Linked DNA regions of Maricaulis maris MCS10. The protein of the gene in region 2 interacts with the protein of the main gene of each other region in a pairwise test. Links are inferred from orthologs where the notes say so. Each region holds a gene or a part of one and is shown on either strand. Other genes may lie near its edges.

The links.
Region 1: the proteins of ndk (region 2) and MMAR10_RS12650 interact in binary tests that used the Escherichia coli proteins (3 or more experiments, as listed by UniProt). The link is inferred for Maricaulis maris MCS10 from one-to-one orthologs.

The regions. Positions count from the first base shown.
Region 1 is NC_008347.1:2,652,599-2,664,050, reverse strand. Bases 4,830-7,803 are described here. They hold MMAR10_RS12650 (5-formyltetrahydrofolate cyclo-ligase), read left to right. Parts: upstream 4,830-6,003; coding sequence 6,004-6,603; downstream 6,604-7,803. Other genes in these bases: MMAR10_RS12640 (hypothetical protein), read right to left, coding at 7,412-7,803; MMAR10_RS12645 (hypothetical protein), read left to right, coding at 6,613-7,023; MMAR10_RS12655 (cell division protein ZapA), read left to right, coding at 5,382-5,807; MMAR10_RS12660 (DUF4164 family protein), read left to right, coding at 5,084-5,377; MMAR10_RS12665 (hypothetical protein), read right to left, coding at 4,830-4,868. Outside these bases: sulfate adenylyltransferase subunit CysN, read left to right, coding at 1-538; 3'(2'),5'-bisphosphate nucleotidase CysQ, read right to left, coding at 588-1,385; MMAR10_RS12675 (SLC13 family permease), read right to left, coding at 1,400-3,172; MMAR10_RS16740 (glycosyltransferase family 2 protein), read left to right, coding at 3,287-4,315; more of MMAR10_RS12665, read right to left, coding at 4,284-4,829; more of MMAR10_RS12640, read right to left, coding at 7,804-7,894; ahcY (adenosylhomocysteinase), read right to left, coding at 8,007-9,416; metK (methionine adenosyltransferase), read right to left, coding at 9,490-10,656; metF (methylenetetrahydrofolate reductase [NAD(P)H]), read left to right, coding at 10,904-11,452. UniProt on the Escherichia coli protein: Involved in the removal of 5-formyltetrahydrofolate.
Region 2 is NC_008347.1:1,341,125-1,352,331, reverse strand. What follows is about bases 5,455-8,183. They hold ndk (nucleoside-diphosphate kinase), read right to left. Parts: upstream 7,166-8,183; coding sequence 6,743-7,165; downstream 5,455-6,742. Other genes in these bases: MMAR10_RS16670 (sterol desaturase family protein), read left to right, coding at 7,380-8,183; MMAR10_RS06425 (LysE family translocator), read right to left, coding at 5,988-6,614; MMAR10_RS06430 (adenosine deaminase), read right to left, coding at 5,455-5,914. Outside these bases: MMAR10_RS06455 (winged helix-turn-helix domain-containing protein), read right to left, coding at 1-131; MMAR10_RS06450 (S41 family peptidase), read left to right, coding at 270-1,745; MMAR10_RS16120 (pentapeptide repeat-containing protein), read right to left, coding at 1,934-3,415; MMAR10_RS17145 (hypothetical protein), read right to left, coding at 3,528-3,971; MMAR10_RS16885 (hypothetical protein), read right to left, coding at 3,916-4,773; more of MMAR10_RS06430, read right to left, coding at 4,898-5,454; more of MMAR10_RS16670, read left to right, coding at 8,184-8,960; MMAR10_RS06410 (ABC-F family ATP-binding cassette domain-containing protein), read left to right, coding at 9,191-11,071. UniProt on the Escherichia coli protein: Major role in the synthesis of nucleoside triphosphates other than ATP. The ATP gamma phosphate is transferred to the NDP beta phosphate via a ping-pong mechanism, using a phosphorylated active-site intermediate.

The DNA.
Region 1 (11,452 bases), 1.3 Mb from region 2 along the record:
CAAGGGGCAGAAGCCGGCGATCCTTTGGTTCACAGGTCTGTCTGGCGCTGGCAAGTCCACCGTTGCCAACCTGGTCGAGCGCAAGCTGTCCCAGGCGGGCCACCACACCTATTCGCTGGATGGCGACAATATCCGCCACGGTCTCAACCGAGACCTCGGGTTCACCGACGAGGATCGAGTGGAAAATGTCCGCCGCATCGGCGAGGTCGGTAAGCTGTTTGTGGACTCAGGATTGATCGTGACTTGCTCCTTCATCTCGCCTTTCCGTTCGGAGCGGCAGATGGTTCGCGAGCTGGTTGATGATGGCGAGTTCATCGAAGTCTTCATCGATGCACCGCTCGAAGTTTGCATAGAGCGGGATCCGAAGGGGCTCTACAAGAAAGCCCAAGCGGGTGAGATCAAGAATTTTACCGGATTTGACAGCCCTTATGAGGTTCCTGAGGCACCGGAGCTGCATATTCAGACCGCTGATCTCAGCGCCGAAGAAGCGGCCGACCAGGTCATAGCCGAAATCAAGCGAATGGGTCGCCTCGGTTAGAGTATCGGAACCGGGTGGGCATTGCGCCCGCCCGGTCCAGACGTCTTGCTCAGCCGCGTCGACCCCAGGCCACAAATGCCCCGTTGAGGTATTCAACCTCTTCCTTGGCATATGTGAAGGGTGTCCCTTCGGGTGTCAGAACAGCGCCACCGGCAGCATTGAGCACCGCATGACCGGCGCCCGTATCCCACTCCTTGGTAGGGCCGAAGCGCGGGTAAACATCTGCCGTGCCTTCCGCCACAAGGCAGAATTTCAACGATGACCCGGCGGAAACCTTCTCTGTCACGCCCTGTGCGTCGGCAAATGCGAGTGTCTTGTCGTCGGCATGCGAGCGGCTCATAACGGCCGTCATACCACCGGCAGGCCGGTCACGCGTTGTGATGGCCTGCAGCGCGTCGGCGTCGACCGACTGGCCGGCTTTCAGAGGGCCAGCCCATGCGGTTGTTCCGCCGACGAATATCTGCTCGCGAGCGGGTGCGTAGACACACCCGGCGGTGGGCGCGCGGTTCTCGATCAAAGCAATGTTGACGGTGAACTCGCCATTCTTGTTGATGAACTCCTTTGTTCCATCAACCGGGTCGACGAGGATGAAGGCGCCATCAGTCTTGGGGCGCAAACCCGCGGCGAAGCTTTCCTCGGCCAATACCGGCACGCCTGGCAGCGACTTTTGCAGCTCTGCGAGGATGATTTCTTCAGCCAGCTCGTCCGCGTCCGTTACGGGCGATTTGTCGTCCTTCCCCCGGAACTCGAAGTCGCTCTCATAGATCTCCATGATTTTTACGGAGGCCAGCGAGCAGATGCGGGCGAACTCGAATGCGATGGCGTTTTTGTTGTCCAGATTGGGCATAGGTCGGGTCCAGGTCACAGATAGAGGAAGGTGAGTACAGTCAGGGTTCCGGTTGCATAAGCGACAAACACGATGCCACCCAAGCCAAGGAAGTCGCTGAGACGATAGCGCCCTGGCGTCATCACCATCAAATGGGTCTGATAGCCGAAGGGCATGAAAAAGCTGGCACTGGCGCCAAAGGCTGTGGCCAAGGCGAAGGCTTCGGGTGGCAAGCCGAGTTGGCTTGCGGTGGCGAGCGCGACAGGAAGAGCTGTCAGTGCAGCGCTGGCATTCGAGAATAATTCGGTCATCGCCCACGCGAAAAAAAAGATCATCGCCAACGCCGCATAGGGCGGAAGGTTGCCGGTCAGCGCCGCGATGAAGGCGGCCGCCGCGGCGGCCGCGCCTGATTGGGTAATAAGCAGGCTAAGCAGGACGGCTCCCCACAGGATGATGACGAGATCGAAGGGGAAATTTCGTCGCACTTCTCGTGCAGAGGTCCAGTTCAATCCAACCACCAGTGCCGCCAGTGCAAGGGCTGCGTGGTGGAAGGGAATGACCTGGGTCAGGGCAACGCCGAGAAAGGTCACGAAACTCAAGCCGAGCGCCCATGCCGTCCGTGTCGGCATCGGGGTCTGACCAGGGGACTCGATATCAAGGATGTGCAGATTCGGTCGGACATTGTCACGACTACCGAAGTCAGGGCCAGCCGACAGGATCAGAACGTCGCCAGTTCGTAGTCGGATGTCACCAAGCTTGCCGGAAAGGCGTTCTTCACCACGTCTCACAGCCATCACCGATGCGTTGAAGCGGGCCCGGAAATCGGCCTCCCTGAGTGTCTTGCCGTCGAGCAGGCTCTGACCGCTGATCACGGCGTGGAAGAATTCTTCCGTATTCTGCCGCTTCGGAGCGGCATCAAGCGTCAGGCCGTTGATCCCGTGCAACTCATCGAAATGGGAGACGTCGCCGACCAGAATGAGGCGGTCGCCCGGGTTCAACACAAAGGCCGGGTGGACCGGCCGGATCACGCGCTTGTCCCGAATGATTTCCGCCAGGTAGAAACTGTGCAACTTGCGCAGGCTGGCGGCGGCGACGCTTTGGTTGATCAGGGCAGAGCCTTCCTCGATCCGGGCCTCGATGTGGAAAATCCCACTGGTGTCGGCCTCCGGAGCTTTGCGCTCCTTGAGCACGATCGGGGCTGCGAGCACCAGAGCGGCAAAGACCACAAGCGCGACAGTCGCTCCGGGAAGGGCGAAGTCGAATACTGATAAGTCGACGCCGAGACGGGCGGCTTCACCAGTCACCATCAGGCTGGCCGACGTTCCGAAGGGTGTCAACATGCCGCCAGCCAACGCCATATAAGAAAGCGGCAGCAGCAACAGGTGCGGAGAAACATCTGGTCGTCTCGCTGCCGGCCCCAACAGTGCTGCAACGACCGCGGTGTTGGGAATGACTGACGAGGCCAGCGCGGCCGAGCCAAGGAAGCGGGCAAGAGTGAGTCTCGGGCCGCGTCCAGCTCGTCCAAACACCGCGCGACTCAAGCCGGGTAAACGAGCCAGGGCGGAGGCGATGATGACCAAGCTGGTTACGGCCAGGATCGCAGGTGTGGTTAGGCGGTCAAGCGCGTCATTGAATGGGATGCGGCCGGTGATGATGACCGCCGCTGTGAACAGGGCAAAGGCGCGGGCCGTCGACATGAGCCCCGAGAAAAGTACGGTTCCTAGTCCCACAATCAGGATAGCATCAATCAGGATTACGATCACGCGTTTCGCCTCCAGCCTGTCAACATGTATTGGCGAACCGCCCAATTTCAGTATCTGTTGAGGTTCCGCGAGATAAGTTCGCTGCCGTGAAAAACCATGCTACCCGCTCTGAGGCGAATTGAAAGTCGCTGCGGTGCAGCAAGTTGACCGGGTGCTTTGTTGACCGAAACTGCCGATATTTCCATTCTAGTTGTCGCGTACAAAAGCCGCGCGACGATAGAAAACTGCATGCGAGCGCTCGAGGCGCAAAGCCGCAAACCTCGCGAAATCCTTGTCCTTGAGAATGGTTCTCCGGTTGGCGAGCGCATTTTGTCAAGTGATCTTCCCGACGGTGTGAAATTGGTCATGCGAGACGAAAATCTCGGCTTCGCGGCGGGTAATAACCTGCTTGCAAAATTGGCGTCATCTGGCTGGTTCGCCTTCCTTAACCCAGATGCGTTTGCCCGCCCGGAATGGGTGGCTGAGCTAGAAGTCGCGATACAACGATATCCGGCTGTGAGCTTGTTCGGATCGACCCAGTATAGTTCCGACAGTTCAGATCTGCTCGATGGGGTGGGGGATGTTTTCCATGCCACGGGTTTGGCCTACCGATCCGGTTTTCTGCGACCGATCGCGCTTTTACCTAATGAGGGCGAAGTTTTTGGCCCTTGTGGCGCGGCTGCAATGATCAGAAGGTCGCTCTTCGAAACGCTCGATGGGTTTGATGAAAGCCTATTCTGTTATAGCGAGGATGTTGATCTAGCTTTTCGTGCGCGTCTGCTTGGTGAACGCGCGATCCAACTCCGTCGAGCCGCGGTCGACCATGTAGGGTATGCTTCATCGGGTCGCCGGTCGGAATTTGCAACCTACTATGGCGTCCGCAATCGATTGACCATCTACCTGAAAAACATGCCGGGATGGCTCTTGCCGGTAACGCTCCCTTTCCATGTGACCGCGACAGCGGTGCTGTCCCTCGGGGCGATCAAAAACCGTCAGTTCCGATTGTTCTGGCATGCCATATTTGACGCCATGCGTCGCTTGCCGAATACGCTCGCGGCCCGCAAAAATATTCAAAACACACGTAAAGTGACCACCGGAGCAATCGCGCGGATGATGTCGTGGAGCTCATATGGCCTTCTTGCTCGGATGCCGGATGTGCGCCCCTACCCAGACGAGACTATTCACAAGCCATCTCCTCCAGCGCCGTGATCTGGACAGAGACAAGGTCGATCGCATTGGCATCGGTGTCCCAGCCCGGCCATACAGCTAGGTAGGCCTGTGGCCACGTGCAAACGCCAGAGTAAATCTCCAACTCTACGGCGGTGAGGTGGCTGGACAATTCGACCTCCACCCACGAGGCTTGGCCGCGATCCGGCGTGAAGAAGTTCAGAAGCGCTCTTCGAGCACCTTGGTGAGAGCTTGATCGAAGTTGGTATGTAATACGCAAGCGATGGCCTTCAAAAGCCCGTAATTCTGGCTCGGAAAGCGCAAAAAACGCACCGGCCGACTGTAGGCCGTCCAGCGGGCCCCTTGCCGCACTAATTTGGGCGAAATCAGTATCGGGGGCTCCCAGAAAACTAGCTGTCAGGCCGTTCCCCGTGGTGAGTCCGGACAATGCAGCACCGCTGATCACAGTACCCTCTGCACGGATTTCTTCCGCTGTCCGGTGATTGACGTCGCCGAAACTCATCGCGCCGGCAACCATGCCGGCAGTGACCGCGGCAGCGAGCGGATAGAATGCCCAATCGGGTAAGGAAAACATGCCGTTTCGCGCCTGCGTGCGTTGGAGGTCGGAGCTGGGTCAATGTTTGGACCGAGCGGCTCCGGGCGTCAATCGGTCCCGCCGGAGACGAGGCGTCGGCGACCATCTCGATTTTGCCCATTTTCACTGCCATGAATCACACTGGAGTCAATGTCACAGGGGATGAAGTTGACGAATAACTTGAACTTTGGCGCAACGCAGCCGATTTTGGGCGTATGAACGTGCGCGCCGACATGCCCGAAGATGCCCTTGAGGCCGTGGTCGCCCGCCTCGATACAGCGATGAGCCGGGTCGAGGGTGTGGCGCGGTCCATGCGCGAACGGGTCCGTCGGGCCGAGACCGCCGCAATCGAGGCAAGGGACGCGGATGTCGATCGCGCCAATCTGGCAGACGCGTTGGACCAGGCGCGCGGCCGGGAGGCCGTGTTGCAGGATGCGGCGCAGGCGGCGTCCGACGCGCTGGATACCGCGATCACTGATTTGCGCGACTTCCTGACCGAGGAAGGGTGAGCTCATGTCTCGCGTGACGGTCAAACTCAATGGTCGCGATTTCACCATTGGCTGTGAAGAAGGGCAGGAAGCCTATCTGCGGGAGCTCGCCGGCAGTCTCGACAAGCGTGTCAGCGAGATATCCGGCCAGGTCGGGCAAATTGGCGATCTGAGACTGTTGCTGATGGCCTCGCTGATCCTGGTGGATGATCTCAAGGAATCTGATCGCAAGATCGCGGAACTGGAAGGCCAGGTGCAGCGTTTGCGTCACGAGAACCACGGCGCCGCAAGCTTGCAGGCCGAGGCGAGGGGGCAGCTGACTGAGCATCTCGCCCGGCTGGCCGACAGAATGGAAAACTTCGCCGCGACGCTTGAGGCAGATGATGCCGACCCTCAGGGCGGTGACCGGACATCTGCGCCTGATGCCTCGCTCGCGGAAGCTGGTGCTTGAGCTTGGCGCGTTTCACCTCCACATAAGGGGTGGCGGTTATCTGCTGCGTACGACTGGAGCGTCTATCCTGCGGACCGTACACCTCCACGAGGGAACTGCCTCTGTCTGGGACCCTGGTCCCGTTCATGTGGTGCCCACCTGCACTGTCGGGTTTGTGGGGATAAACACGCTCTGACGGCGCAAGTGGAGCCGCCACATGACTTCTCCCGCAGACAAGCCGGCCCTGCGGTCACGGATGATCGAACTTCGCCGCATGGCGGCCGTAAGGCTGCCTGCGGCTGGTGATGAGCTGGCCCGGGCATTTCCCGAAGCCTGGCTGCCGGCTGCCGGAGAACCCGTCGCCGGGTATTGGCCGTTGGACAGCGAACTGGATCCGCGTCCTCTCATGAAGCGCCTGAACGACCTTGGGCATTCATTGTGTCTGCCGGTTGTGCAGGGCCACGGCCTGCCATTGGTTTTTCGCGGCTGGGCTGACGGTGATGCGCTGGAATGCCGGGCCATGGGCGTGATGGAGCCTCGCGACGACCGGCCCGCGTTTCGTCCCGGGCTTGTGCTGGTGCCGCTTCTCGCCTGCGATCGCTCCGGCAACCGGCTCGGCTTCGGCAAGGGGTATTACGACTATACGCTGGCGGCATTGCGCGCGGCCGGGCAAGTCCGGGCGGTGGGTTTGGCCTTTGACTGCCAGGTGCTTGCGACAATTCCCGCAGAGCGGCATGATCAGGCCTTGGACGGGGTGGTTACCCAGAGCGGATTCATGTCGTTTTCGGCCCGCCTGTCCGGGACGCTGGATGCTTGAGGTTTTTCCATGACCTTCACCGTCACGCATGATCCTGCCAATTTCGCGGCCTGCCTGACTCATGTCGGGCCGGTGGATGCGGAGGAAATCCTCGCGTCTCGGCAGGAACTCCGGGAGGTGGCCGTCAGCCGGTCTGTGCGTGGGGTATTGATCAATATCAGTGATGCGACCATCACCGCCGAACCGGTTCAGATCATCGACAATGTGCAGGGCCTCGTTGATGAGCTTGCTCCGGGTACGAAACTGGCTTTTGTCAGCAAGGCCGCGGATCAGGAGACTGTGTCCATGATTGTCGCAACCGTTGCCCATTCCTCGGGCCGAAAGGTTGGACAATTCCACGAGCTCGAGAAAGCCCTGGGCTGGATCCGGCTGGATTGGGACGCGGCGGTTGCGGCCGGTTTTGTCCCGATTGCCAACTAGGCCGCGGCTTGGCGCTGTGACGACCGGCCAGGTTCGGCCGGGCCTACTGACCGGTCATCCCCGTTGTGCATCACCTTGTTTCTCTCCTGGGAGAAGGTGGCCGGAAGCCGGATGAGGGGGATTCTCCCGTCAATCACCGGGCTTCACCCCTCACCCTGACCCGCTCCCAGGGGGGAGGGAACGCAACTCGACCCAAAAATCAGCCAAACTTTTCCTTCCCCCTTCCTCCCTTCGGCGCAATCGCGTGCGCAGACCAAGGTTTATGGCTGGGCGTGGCCTGCAATCCTGATTGCCGCAGCCTGCGGCCAACGCCGCAACGGCGCACAGAGCTCGCCGACCTGCCAATGGGGATGGCGGCACGGGCGGCCCCTGTGAGGCGCTGTTGGTGCTAGAGTTTGTAGGAGCCGGGTTTTTCGCGAAAGATGGCGTCCGCGAAGGCGACGAAGTCCGGCGCCAAGCCTACCTTGCCAAATGATTCCCATATCTCTCTGCCGCCATCGCAGTCGAGGATGAATTCGAGGTCCTTGAGGACGGCATGCCATTGGCTCTTTGGCAACAGGCCGTCGGCGTGCAGCTCGAACATGACGCTGTAGATCTGTAAAAAATGCCCGATGAGGATGCCAAACTGCAGCCGCTCGTCCGGGTCGAGCTGGGCGTAGGACTCGATGCCGCGTCTGAACATTGAAGCGGTCGGCTTGCTGCCCACAGTCAGCGAATGCATCTGCCCTGTCGCTTCGACAAACTGGTAGCGCGCAGCGGCCTGCAATTGCTTGGTGTTCTGGCGGACTTGCAGGGCCAAGTATAGCAGGGTCGGCCCGACCAGGACGACCGCGACGATCTGCGAAATCAAATAGGCATCATTCAATGTCATGATTGCTCCCCCGCTGCGAGACTGGACGATTCCATGCTCTGCGTCACGGGCGATACAAAAAGGGCGCCTTGCCGGCTGGCAAGGCGCCCCTTTCTTGTTCGGGTTAGCCGCCCTAGTAGCGGTAGTGTTCAGCCTTGAACGGGCCGTGCTGCGGCACACCGATATAGTCGGCCTGCTCGTCCGACAGCACGGTCAGCTTGGCGCCGAGCTTGTCGAGGTGCAGGGCGGCGACCTTTTCGTCGAGATGCTTGGGCAGGATGTAGACCTCGTTGGTGTAGTTCTCACCCTTGGTCCACAGCTCGATCTGGGCCAGCGTCTGGTTGGTGAAACTGGCCGACATCACGAAGCTCGGATGACCGGTTGCATTGCCCAGGTTCACCAGGCGGCCTTCCGACAGCAGGATGATGCGGTGACCTTCCGGGAAGTTCACCAGGTCGACCTGCGGCTTCACATTGGTCCACTGGTAGTTTTTCAGGCTCTCGACCTGAATCTCATTATCGAAATGGCCGATATTGCAGACGATCGCCATGTCCTTCATGGCGCGCATGTGGTCGACGGTCAGGATGTCCTTATTGCCGGTCGCGGTGACGAAGATGTCCATCTCGCCGATCACGTCCTCGGCCCGCACCACCTCGAAACCGTCCATGCAGGCCTGAAGGGCGCAGATCGGATCGATTTCGGTCACATAGACTCGGGCACCGGCGCCGGCGAGCGACTCGGCTGAACCCTTGCCGACATCGCCATAGCCGAAGACGAGCGCCTTTTTGCCGGCCATCATCACGTCGGTACCGCGACGGATGGCATCGACCAGGCTTTCGCGGCAGCCATAACGATTGTCGAATTTCGACTTGGTGACGCTGTCATTGACGTTGATCGCCGGGAAGGGCAGCTCGCCGCGCTTTTGCATCTGGTAGAGACGCATGACGCCGGTCGTGGTCTCTTCGGACACGCCTTGGATGGCGGCCTTGGCCTTGGCGAACCAGCCCGGGGTCGCAGCAATGCGCTTCTTGATTTGCGCGAACAGGAAGGTTTCTTCCTCGGATTTCGGATGGTTGAGAACGGACGGGTCGTTCTCGGCCTTCTCGCCAAGGATCAGATACATGGTGGCATCGCCGCCATCATCGAGGATCATGTTGGCGGTTTCACCGTCCGGCCAATGGAAGATGGCGTCGGCATAGTCCCAGTATTCTTCCAGCGTTTCGCCTTTGGTGGCGAAGACCGGCACGCCGGTCTCGGCGATCGCCGCGGCAGCGTGATCCTGGGTCGAGAAGATGTTGCACGAGGCCCAGCGGACTTCCGCGCCGAGTGCCGTCAGTGTCTCGATCAGGATCGCGGTCTGTACGGTCATGTGCAGCGAGCCGGCAATCCGCGCGCCCTTGAGCGGCTGACTGTCCTTGTATTCTTCGCGCAGCGCCATCAGGCCCGGCATTTCGATTTCAGCCATGTCGAACTCGATCCGGCCCCATTTGGCCAGCGACATGTCCTTGACGATATAGGGTTTGTCCGCAGCAAATTGCGTCATGACCAAAAGGTCCTTCTTGTTCGGCGTTCGTAAAGTGGCAGGGCGAAGCGATTGCGCCCCGTGCTTATCAGGATCAGAGGAGGGAGCGAAGCTCGTCGGCCAGATCGGTCCGCTCCCAGGAGAAGCCGCCATCTTCGGTCGGTGTGCGGCCGAAATGTCCGTAGGCGGCGGTGCGGGCATAGATCGGCTTGTTCAATTGCAGCCGGGTGCGGATGCCACGCGGAGACAGGTCGGCCAGCTGGCGCAGTGCGTCCTCCAGCTTGGCCTCGTCAACGCGGCCAGTGCCGTGCAGGTCAACATAGAGCGAGAGCGGCTTGGACACGCCGATCGCGTAGGAAACCTGGATCGTGCAACGCTTGGCCAGTTCGGCCGCCACAACATTTTTGGCCAGCCAGCGGCAGGCATAGGCAGCCGACCGGTCGACCTTGGTCGGGTCCTTGCCGGAAAAGGCGCCGCCACCATGCGGCGCGGCGCCACCATAGGTGTCGACAATGATCTTGCGGCCGGTCAGGCCGGCATCGCCGTCCGGGCCGCCGATTACGAAAGTGCCGGTGGGATTGACGTAAAATTCTTCTTCCGGTGGGAACCAGCCTTCCGGCAGGACATCCTGCACGACCGGGCGCACCAGCTCACGGATGTCGTCCTGGGTCAGCCCGTCCTTGTGCTGCGTCGAAACAACGACCGAGGTCACGCCGGCCGGGACGCCATTTTCGTAGCGCATGGTGACCTGCGACTTCGCATCCGGCTCGAATTCCGGACGTGCGCCGGATTTGCGCAGCTCCGCCATGCGCTTGAGGATCTGGTGCGAATAGGTGATCGGGGCCGGCATGAGTTGCGGCGTCTCGTCGGAGGCATAGCCGAACATGATCCCCTGGTCGCCCGCTCCCTCATCCTTGTCGCCGCTGGCATCGACGCCCTGGGCGATGTGAACGGATTGCTCGTGCAGGAAGTTCTGTAACGTCGCCGTCTCCCAGTGAAAGCCGTCCTGCTCGTAGCCGATGTCGCGGACCGCTTCACGAGCGGCGGCTTCGATCTCTGCATCGTCGATCGGTGCCGCGCAGCGGACTTCACCGGCCAGGACGATCTGGTTGGTTGTTGTCAGGGTTTCGCAGGCGACACGGGCTTCCGGGTCCTTGCCCAGGAACAGGTCGACAATCGTGTCGGATATGCGGTCGCACACCTTGTCCGGATGGCCTTCGGAAACGCTTTCGGACGTGAAGATGTAAGAAGAACGGCTCACTGTGGAATCCTCATATAAGGAAATCTTTATATCGTCGGGTAGACCAGATGTGACGAGCGGATGCAAGTCTCCTCCGCTTTGCGGAAGATTTCACCAGCCCATATAGGCGGCGCTGCCCAAACAACCAGATTGCCCCTAGCCAATCCAAGCATATAAAGATATCTTTATGTCCTGATGTGGTAATGATGCGGCGGTGCGGCACGCCCCGGGCGGGGCTGCCAGAGCCGCAGCAGTGGAAGGGTGTCCCATGGGTGAGCACGGGCAGGCAGCGCGGAAACCGGACGGGTTGTCGGTTTCGTTCGAATTCTTTCCGCCGAAGACCGATGCGATGGAATCCACGCTTTGGGAGTCAATCTCGCGCCTCGAGCCGCTGCGTCCGGATTTCGTATCCGTGACCTATGGCGCCGGTGGATCGACCCGCGACAGGACCCATCGCACCGTGCACCGGATTGTCGAGGAAACCTCTATTCCTCCCGCGGCCCACCTGACCTGTGTCAATGCCAGCAAGGCCGAGGTGGATGGCGTCATCCGTGATTATTGGAAGTCCGGCGTACGCCACATTGTGGCGCTACGCGGTGATCCGCCTGACGCGATCGGGGGGAGCTATGTCCCGCCAGCTGGCGGCTATGCCAATGCCGCCGAGCTCGCGCGGGGCATTTCCGACATTGGTGATTTCGAGATTTCGGTCGGTTGCTATCCCGAGACCCATCCGGAGAGCCCGAATGCCGGTTTCGACATTGATTTGTTGAAGGCCAAGATCGATGCGGGCGCGACACGGGCGATTACGCAATTTTTC
Region 2 (11,207 bases):
GCTTCAGCCAGCAGGCACAACAAATCCATCACCTTGGGTTCCAGCTCCCGGACCCCTTCCGGACCGGTCACCTCACAGGAAGACGGCTCGACGCGCCATGCGCCAAGGAGAAATGGCTTGCTGTAATCCATTGAATTACGGATTCCTTTTTCCGGTCAGAAAAAAGTCAGATAGACGGGAAACTCTCGTCATGGTGATCGACCGGCGAAGACTTCACCGTTTTCAACGACGGGCCTTGCCCCGCCCCAAGGAAGCCATGAGAGACCCAGATGTTCAAGCAATTCACCCTCTGCCTCGCCGTTTTGATCGCCGGGCAAGGCGACGCACAATCGCCGACCGACGCCGAGGCGGAGGCGCCTCGGCTGTTCTCGCCACAAGCCATTCGCACGGATTTTGACCAGCTTTATGCCGGATTGCGCGAAGCCCACGCCGATCTGTACGCGGCGACCCCGCAGTCGGTCATGGATCAGCGCCATGCCGAGATGCGAGCGGGATTCGATACACCGATGTCAGTTCCGGAGATCGCGCGGGAATTCCAGGTATTCACAGCGCTCGCTCGCCACGCTCATGCCCGCATACAAACCGGCGGTGAGGCCTACCAGGCCTTTCGCGCGGCGGGCGGGCGGGTCCTGCCTCTAACCCTTTCAATTCGCTCCGGGCGGGTCTTTGTGGAAACGAATGCATCCACCGCCGACGCCTTGCAGCCGGGCGACGAAATCCTGAGCCTGAATGACCTGCCCAATACCGTATGGATGCCCCGCCTGCTGCGACATGTTTCCGCTGAAACCCCTCGCTTCGGTCAGACCATCCTGGAGTTCCAGCTACGCCCCCTCATCTGGCAGGAGTGGCCGGATCTCACCGAGGTGGTGCTCGATGTCCGGCATGTCGACGGTCAGCGGTCGCGAATCGAGGTGGAGTTTCGCAACAGCGAGGATATGGCAGCAGCCCTGGAGGGGCGGCAGGAACCCTTCCGTCTCGATTCCCGGGACGCGAGGATGCTGGGCGGGCAAACCGCTTATCTGCGCCCCTTCGCATTCTTCAACATCGAGCCCGGTGGCGATGTGTGGGATCCGACCGATTTCATCCGGTTTGTCGATGACAGCTTCCTGGCTTTCCGTGCAGCCGGAGCACGACACCTGATCATCGACTTGCGCGACAATCCCGGTGGCGACAATTCATTCTCCGACCCGATGCTGGCCTGGGTGGCCGATCAACCATTCCGGTTTTCCTCACGCTTCACGGTCCGGGTCAGCCCGCAAAGCACGGCTGCCAATCAGGCGCGGTTCGACGCCATGGACGTGCCCAGCGGCATGACAGCGACCTATGCCGAGCTTTACGATGCAACGCCGGCTGGCGACCTGATCGAGATCGACCTGCCATACGCCCAACCGCGACCGGCTGACGACCGGTTCGAGGGCGATGTCTATGTGCTGGTCAATCGCTACAGCTTCTCCAATGCGGTTTCCGTCGCGGCCCTCGTGCAGGATTATGGTTTCGGCGAGATCGTTGGCGAAGTGACGGCCGACATGGCGACCACCTATGGCGCGATGGAAACCTTCACGCTCGCCGAGACCGGCATCGCGGTTGGCTATCCCAAAGCCCATATCGTGCGGCCGAACGGAAACCTTGTTTCACACCCGGTCACACCCGACATTCGCCTCGACTTTCCGGTCGTGCGCGGGCGCGATGATGTCGTCCTCGACCAGCTGATCGCCCTCATCCAGGAGCGGTCAGGCACAGAGTGACCGGGCTCGGGATGGCCAGCACATCAACAAGACCGAGAGTACCGTCCAGCTGCGATTCGACCTCGCCGCGAAGCCTCGCAAGAAAGCGCGGCCATCCCTGGCGTCGATCAAACGCGTGAAAGCCGCGAAAGCGCAGAAGTCACAAACCAGGTCGATACGCCGGAAGTCGGGATCTGAGGACCAGACGGCTATTTCGGCGACGAAACCGCAGCCCCACAGCTGGAGCTGCGGTCACTCCCGTCTGCCATCCTGGTGCGGCAGAAGGTCATGGTGCCGGAGACCGGGATGCTGGCCGCGTTCTGCGCGCCAAAAAGATTGGCATCCGTCAGGTCCGCCGAGTCGAGCCGGGCGCCGCTTAGCTGGGCGCCGACCAGTTGAGCCGAGTTCAACCGGGCATTGGCCAGGATCGCACGCGTCAGATCGGTCCCGAACAGGATGGCCCCTGTCAGGTTGGCGCGAGTCAGGTTGGCGCCTGTCAGATCAGCGCCGATCAAGTTGGCTCCACTCAAGTCGGCACCGGTCAGATCGGCGCCAGCAAGGTCAATCCCGGAAAGGTCGGCGTAGGACAGATTGGCACCGGCAAGGATGGCCCGTTGCATGTTGCTCTCAACAATCCGGGCATTCGACAACTCGACAGAGGTGAAATTGGCGCCGGTCAGGACCATCCCGTAAATCTGCACACCGGTCAGGTTGATGGTGCGAAAGTCATTTCCCGGAAAAATCGCCTGGCTCAAGGAGGCATGGCTCAGGTCCAGTCCGGTCAGGCGGGCATCCCGGAGCAATGTCGTGCGATCGATTTCGGCCGCCTCGACATTGGCTCGGGACAGGTCGGCGCCCTGAAAGTCGAGCCCCGTGAGGTCTTGGCCAGAAAGATTGGCGCCACGAAGAATGGTGCCGGTGAATATCACATTGCGCGGCAATGGACGGCCGGAGAAACTCACATTCGACAGATTGGCACGCGCAAAATTGGTGCGGGTAAGCTCGGCGTCGACGAGGTTGGCCCCAGACAGGTTCGCGCCCGACAGATTGGCATCGGTCAGCAGGGCGCGGGAGATATCGGCGCCAATCAGCGACGCGTTGGCGGCCTGGGCAAAGCGAAGATCACAGCCGACACAGGCCCGGTTTTGCAGGAGACGCTGCTGGGCGTTGCGATCAACGAGATGGCGCGTCTCGGCACGCACTCCAAGCTCCACACAATCGCGATTGAGGACCACTGTTGCGCTCAGGCGAGTATTGCAAAGGCGGGCCTGATTGATCTCATAGCCCAGTTCCCGGGCCCCTGTCAGATCCGCGCCGGTGAGATTGGCACCGGTCAGGGAGGTGTTGCGCAGCAAAGCACCTCGAAAGTTTGCGCCGACAAATCTTCCCGTGGAGAGGTCAGCCTCGGTCAGATCGGTATTCGAGAGATCCGCGCGGTCCAGATTGGCATCCGGAAACCGGGATCGGCTGAGATTTGCGCCGGACATGTTCGCGCCGGACATGGTAACCCGCTCGAAGCTTACATCTGCCAGCGCGGCGCCGCTCAAATCGACCCCCACCAGATCTCGCGGCATGACCCGGACAAGAATATGTTCGGGGATCACCCGCTCCTGATTGGCCTGCGCCTCGACCGCAGCGGTCGAGGTCAGCAACGAAAGTCCCATGATCGAAATCGAAATCAATGCCCGCATGTTCCGCCCCTAAAACTGGTTTGCGGCCACTATACAGGATACGGGCAGCTCGTATGCCTTTAATTCCAAATGGGTATTGCGAACACCGGCAGGCAGCTGCCCATCTTGTCCGCTAGCTGACGCCCTCCACCACCGCCTCAATCTCCGCCAGATGACGCTCGATCTCTTCTTCCGGCAGGAAAGCGCCGCGGAAGGAGTTCTTCGCCAATTCGATAATCTCGTCGGCGGTCAGGTCGATGGCGGCGGCGGTGCGGATGTAGTTGTCATTCACACAACCGCCGAAATAAGCCGGGTCGTCGGAATTGACCGTGGCCCGCAGGCCCAGCTCGCCGGCAGCGGTGACCGCCTGCGCCAGTTGATCGAACAGGCGCTGATCGCGCCCAAGCCCCGCAAAAAAGCGCGGCCTTCCCTCGCGTCGATCAAGCGGGCGAAAGCAGACAAGGTCCCGAAAGCGCAGGCAAAATCGAGACGGCGCAAGCCGGGCTCGGAGGACGATTGAGTCAATCAGTTGGCGCCAAGAGCGGTCGGGAGACGTCGCTCTCACCGAGGAAAACATAGCGGTGGTAGGCATCAGCCTCGATCCCGAGCACCCCGGCCTCGATCGCTTCATCCAACGACATGACACGGTGTTCGCCCAAATCGACATAGCCGGCTGAGGCATGAGGGCCGCATTCGGTCACGCCATCGGCGCGACGACAGGACCAGGCTTCACCACCGAGAACACCCAGCCGAAGACTGTAAACTTCATCCGGGTTGGCAAGTGAGCCAATCGTTTCCAAATGCAAGTCCCCATACACAAATGGCGTCCTGCGAGCATGGACATTGCCGACGAGGATCAAGATGTTGTCCGCATCGCCGATAAAACGCCGCGCCCGGCGCAGCATGGCCTGATCCCGAATGTGCGGAGTATCGTCCAGGTCCGCATCGGCGACCGGGTCGAAATCTACTGCGACGAGGTCAATTGAGGCGCCCGCCGCGCGATGGCGGCGCACCGCGTCTATCAGAGACAGCATTGCAATGCTGGAACGGCCATCCCGACTGCTCTCCCAGAACCACGACCCGGCGGTCAGTGCGGCAATGGCGGTTTCGCTGCCGTCGGACGACAGATAGGCCTCCAGCCGGTCTTGTTCGGTCGCGCTCATCTCCAGGCCGAGGATGGTATGATCGCCACGCGCGACACCCTGGCATATCAGGCTTGCCGTAAACGCCGGGGCCTGCTGCGTGCCATGAAGCTCGCCCAACAGGACGAGCCGGCCGTCAGCCTCGTCCAGCAAGGTATCAGCCCCCGATATCAGCCCGCACTCGGCGACTGACGGCTCCTGCAGAGCCACCAGCATCGCAATCATAGTCGCCAGCATAATCATACACCCCCAGATTGATATGGGTAAAAATGCGCGAAAGAATTGGGCCAGACTATGACGGACTGATCCCGCCACATTTGGACAAGCTCAGATCGAAACCTTCAGGGGCAGATCAAAACAATCAGGCCACGCCCTCCACCACCGCATCAATCTCCGCCAGATGGCGCTCGATCTCCGCCTCCGGCAGGAAAGCGCCGCGGAAAGAATTCTTCGCCAGTTCGATGATCTCGTCGGCGCTCAGGTCGATGGCGGCGGCGGTGCGGATGTAGTTGTCATTCACATAGCCGCCGAAATAAGCCGGGTCGTCGGAATTGACCGTGGCCCGCAGGCCCAGCGCCAGCATGCGTTTCAGGGGGTGGTCTTCCAGCCGCTTGATGCCGCACAGGCGCAGATTGGAGAGCGGACAGACCGTCAGCGTCATCTGTTCGCGGCCAAGGCGGGCGACCAGAGTGCCGTCTTCCAGGGCGCGATTGCCGTGATCGAGACGGTCGACCTTCAGCAGGTCCAGCGCTTCATGAATGTATTCCGGCGGCCCCTCCTCACCGGCATGGGCGACCCGCAGCAGGCCCAGCTCGCCGGCAGCGGCGAAGACGCGCTGGAATTTCGACGGCGGGTGACCGAGCTCGGAACTGTCCAGACCGACACCGTCGATGCGCTCCAGGTGCGGCTTGGCCATTTCCAGCGTCTCAAAAGCCGCCTCCTCGGACAGGTGACGCAGGAAACACAGGATAAGCTTCGAGGTGATGCCGAGCTCCGACTTGGCCCTGTCCAGCGCCCGGGTGATCCCGTCCACCACCGTCGCGAAGGCGATGCCGCGATCGGTATGGCCCTGCGGGTCGAAGAAGATCTCGACATGGCGGACATTCTCGGCGTCGACACGCTGGAGATAGGCCCAGGTCAGATCGAAGAAATCCGCCTCGGTGATCAGCACATTCATGCCGACATAATAGACGTCGAGAAAATCCTGCAGGTTGGAAAAATCGTAGGCGGCGCGGATTTCCTCGACCGAGTTGAAGGGGATTTCGATCCCGTTGCGCCGGGCCAGCTCGAACATCAATTCCGGCTCGAGCGAGCCTTCGATGTGAAGGTGAAGTTCAGCCTTGGGCAGGGCTTGCACGAGACGGGCGATATCGGACATGGCAGCTCTCCGGCGCTTGGGGGAGCGCCATGGTCTGCTGCGTTACCGCTCCACGCAAGGGGCGGCCTGCGGCTCAGGCCGACAGGATCAACCAGATCGTGAACATCAGGATGCCGGCAATGGCATAGTTCAGCCAGCGCGCCGAGGCGCCTTCGGCCAGCAGGCGCTTGAGACCGCCACCGACGAAGATCCAGAGCAAACCGCAGGGCGCGCCGAACAGGATGAAGGCGGTCACGAAAATACCGACCCGTTCGATCGGCGTGTCGGCCAGCGCGACATAGGCGCCTGCCGTCGAGACCGCCATCAGGATGGCCTTGGGATTGATCGCCTGGAACAGCGCAGCCTCCCAGGACCGGAAGGGGCGCGAGCGGTCTTCCCTGGCGGTCGCCGCGCGGCTGCCGGCCTTGCCGATAGCCCAACCGGCATGGGCGAATTTCCACGCCATCCAGACCAGCCAAAGCGAACCGCCAATCCGGACCACATCCAGCATGACCGGGAAACGCCCGATCAACTCACCCAGTCCGAACACCGAAGCGATCAAGAGCAGGTTGAAGCCGAAATTCACGCCCAGCCAATGCGGCAGCGTTGCCCGCACCCCGAACAGGGCGCTCGACGACATCATCATGATATTATTGGGGCCGGGCGTGACGGACATGATCACGACGAAGGTCACCAGGCTGGCAATCAGGGGCATGTCCATCGCGCAACTCCTCACACCACTCTGCGAGCGCAGTTAGGCAGCGCCGCACGCCCGCGCAACGCGTTATGCACAAAAAAGAAAGGCCCGGCAGGATACCGGGCCTTTTTTGTCTGAATTTGCAGCTGGGATCAGCCGACGATTTCGTCATCCGAGAAGAAGAAGGGAATTTCTTCCGCTGCAGTTTCCGGGGCGTCGGAACCATGCACCGAGTTGGCTTCGATCGACTCGGCGAAGTCCTTGCGGATCGTGCCGGCATCAGCCTGCTCAGGGTTCGTCGCGCCCATCACGGTGCGATACTTGGCGATGGCGTCTTCGCCCTCCAGGACCTGGACCACGACCGGGCCGGAGATCATGAAGGTGACGAGGTCGTTGAAGAAGGGACGCTCCTTGTGGACGCCGTAAAAACCTTCAGCCTGCTCGCGCGACAGACGGATGCGCTTTTGCGCGATGATGCGCAGGCCGGCAGCCTCGATCTTGGCGTTGATGGCGCCGGTCAGATTACGGGCAGTGGCGTCGGGCTTGATGATGGAGAAGGTGCGTTGGATCGCCATGGGAGAAGTCCTCGAGACTGAAACTGTGATTGTCCGGGATCACCCCGGCCTGTGGATTCGCGCGGCTTATAGCGGGCGCAGGCCATCAGGGGAAGTCATTGCGTCTTTCGGGCCTGCCTCCGGGCCGTAAGCCGCTTGTTTTTGGCCAATTCGGAAGAAATGCCCCTTACCACCACACGGAATACGTGTACCGTCGGCGGAACCGGGGGATTCAATGCCAACACCAATTCAAGTACTGCTGGATCCGGTATCGCTCGCGATATTGGGCCTGTTCGCCACCATGATCGTGATCGAAGCGATCTTCCCGGCGCGCAAGCTGCCGGCCGTCAAGGGGTGGCGATTTCGGGCGCTGGTCATGTTCACCGCCTATTTCTTCCTCTCCGCCTACCTGCCCATGATCTGGGACCCGCTGCTGGCCCCCTATCAGCTGTTCGACCTCAGCGGGCTGGGCCTTCTGGGCGGCAGCGCGGTCGGCATTCTTGTCTTTGAATTCGGGGTCTATGTCTGGCACCGCGCCATGCACGGCAATCGTTTCCTGTGGCTGGGCTTTCACCAGCTTCACCACAGTGCCGAGCGGGTCGACACATTCGGCGCCTTCTATTTCAGTCCGCTCGATTCCATCGGCTTTGCCTTTGTCGGCAGTCTGGGCCTCACCCTTCTGGTCGGGATCGAGCAACAGGCCATCACGGTCACCCTGCTGGCGACGACCTTCCTCGCCCTGTTCCAGCACACCAATATCCGCACGCCACGCTGGCTCGGCTTTTTCCTGCAACGCCCCGAAAGCCACAGCCACCATCATGAGCGCGGCGTCCACGACAAGAACTTCTCGGACCTGCCCCTGTTCGACATCATCTTCGGGACCTTCAAGAACCCGAAGGAATTCGCGGCCGAGAACGGGTATTGGGACGGTGCGTCGTCACGGATCGGTTCGATGCTCCTGTTCCGCGATGTCAGCGAACCACCCGCCAGCGGCGCGGGTCAGGCCAGATCCGGTGAGACAGCGGTGACCGCGCGCTTCGAGGGCGATATCCCGGCCGCCTATGACCGCTATCTCGGCCCGGTCCTGTTCGATCACCACGCGGGCGACCTCGCAGGTCGGGTCCCGGTCTCGGCCGGCAGTCATTTGCTGGAACTGGCAGCTGGAACCGGCATCCTCACCGAGAAGCTCCTCGCCCGCCTGCCCGACGGTGCAAGGCTGGAAGCGACGGACCTGAATGGCGACATGCTGACCATCGCCCGCCAGCGTACCGGCGATCCGGATGCTGTGACCTTCAACACCGCCGATGCCAGCGCGCTTGATTACCCCGACGCGGAATTTGACGCGATCACCTGCCAGTTCGGCGTGATGTTCTTCCCGGACAAGGTCGCCGCCTATCGCGAGGCCCGTCGGGTTCTCAAACCGGGCGGTCGTTATGTGTTCAATGTCTGGGGCAGTTGGGCGACCAACCCGTTTGCCGAAATCGCGGATGGCGTCGTTGCGCCATTGATCGGCAAGGACGAGCCCAGCTTCTATGCCGTCCCCTACAGCTATCACGATGCCGGGACGATTGAGGCCGATCTGCGGGCCGCCGGATTTACAGATATCCGGATCGACATCCTGTCCCGGGTCCACAGCAAGGCCGATCTCGAGGCGTTCGCGCACGGCCTCATTCTGGGCAATCCCGTCGCCGGGCAGATCCGCCGCAATGACGGAGATGTCGAGGCGGCGATCGCGGCGCTGACCCGACGCTTCGAAGAGGAATTCGGCCCGGACGGCGATATCCCGATGGAAATCCTGGTCATCGAGGCCGGCTGACAGGGGGCGGGCACAGAACTTGTCTGGCTTGACGCCGGAGCGGTCTCGATTGGAAGAACATAAGGGCTGACATCGCGACCCGTCGCGGAGTGATCCATAAATCGCTTGTCAGCCAGCAGGCCGTGTCCGCTTCTTCAGCTCAAGGGTGAAACCGCAAAGCGGCCGCCCTCCATCGGGCTCAGCGCGAATCTGTTGCGCCAGCCGAAATCCCGCGCTAACCGCCATGCACCATGTTGCACATCAACGATCTCACCTATCGCATTGAAGGGCGGATGCTCTTTGATCAGGCGACGCTCTTCCTGCCGGCCAAGACCAAGATGGGTCTGGTCGGTCGCAACGGGACGGGCAAATCGACCCTGTTCCGCCTGATCCGCGGCGAGATCGCCTCCGAAGGCGGCGATACCAGTGTTCAAAAAGGCGCTCGCGTCGGCTCGGTCGCCCAGGAAGCGCCGGGCGGGGATGACAGCCTGATCGATGTGGTGATGGCCGCCGACACCGAGCGCGCCGCCCTGCTGGCCGAGGCGGAAACGGCAACCGAGCCCAATCGCATCGCCGAGATCCAGACCCGGCTGGCCGATATCGACAGCCACACCGCCGAGGCACGCGCCGGGTCGATCCTGGCCGGTCTCGGCTTTACCGGCGAGGAACAGCGTCGGCCCTGCCGCGAGTTCTCGGGCGGCTGGCGGATGCGCGTGGCCCTGGCGGCGACGCTGTTCGCGCGCCCCGACCTTCTCCTGCTGGACGAGCCGACCAACTATCTCGATCTGGAAGGGGTGATGTGGCTGCAGACCTATCTCAAATCCTTCCCCGGCGCCGCCCTGGTGATCTCGCACGACCGTGACCTGCTGAACGGAGCGATGCAGAAGATCGCCCATCTCAAACAGGGCAAGCTGACCGTCTGGGATGGTGGTTATGATGATTTCGAAAAGGCGCTGGCAGAGCGGCAACGCCTGCAGATGAAGATGGTCGAGAAGCAGGAGGTCGAACGCCGCCACCTGCAATCCTTCGTCGACCGCTTCAAGGCCAAGGCGTCGAAGGCCAAACAGGCCCAGTCGCGGGTCAAGCGGCTGGAGAAGATGCAGATCGTGGCGACCCAGGTCGAGGACCCGGTGGCGCCCTTCAACTTCCCCAGCCCGCAGCGCCGAATGGCGCCGCCGATCGTCCGCATGGTCAATCTCCAGGCCGGCTATGCGCCGGGCAAGCCAGTGCTGCGCGACGTCAATCTCAATATCGATACCGAGGACCGGATCGGCATTCTCGGCCGCAATGGTGCCGGCAAATCGACCATGGCGAAACTCCTGTGCGACCGGCTGGCGCCGCTCGACGGGCATCTGCGCAAGCACAAGAAGATGCAGATCGCCTATTTCGCCCAGCACCAGATCGACAGCCTGTCACCGGACATGTCGGCCTATCAGCACATTATCGAGCTGATGCCCGACGCCACCGAGGCCCAGCGCCGGGCCCGTCTGGCGACTTTCGGCCTGCCCGGTGACCGCCAGGAAACCCCGGCCGATACGCTGTCGGGCGGCGAGAAGGCCCGCCTCCTGTTCAACCTGATCACCTTTGAGGGCCCACACCTCCTCATCCTCGACGAACCGACCAACCATCTCGACATGGACAGCCGCGCCGCCCTGATCCAGGCGATCAATGAGTATGAGGGCGCCGTCGTCCTGATCTCGCACGACCGGCATCTGATCGAGAGCTGCGTCGACCGGCTCTGGGTGGTCGGCGATGGCACGGTCAAACCCTATGACGAGGATATCGAGACCTATCGCCAGTCCCTGCTCGGCCGCGCGCCCAAGGACGGCCCGAAGAAGAAGGCCGCCGCCACCGACGAAAAGTCCGTCGCCCGCCGCTCCGCCGCCGATCAGCGCAAGGCGCTCAAACCCCTGCGCGACGAGATCGCCCGCTGGGACAAGGAAGCCGACCGCCTGCGCGGCATTATCGACGTCATCGACAAAGCCCTCGCCGCCCCCGGCCTCTATCAAAAAGACCCCAAGACCGCGACCGACCTCCAGATCAAGCGCGCCAAAGCCGTGGAGCTATTGGACACGGCCGAGATGAGCTGGCTGGAAGCAGAAGAAAAGCTGGAAGCGGCGGAGGCGGGGTAGCAGGGCTTAATACCTTGGATTTAAAAGTCTTCCGCCGCCACTTGTCCCATTAAGAAACCATTCGTATTTGCGCTCATACAATATGAGCACACTGGAATGAGGTGGATGGATCAATGGGATCCGATGGCGCGCTGCC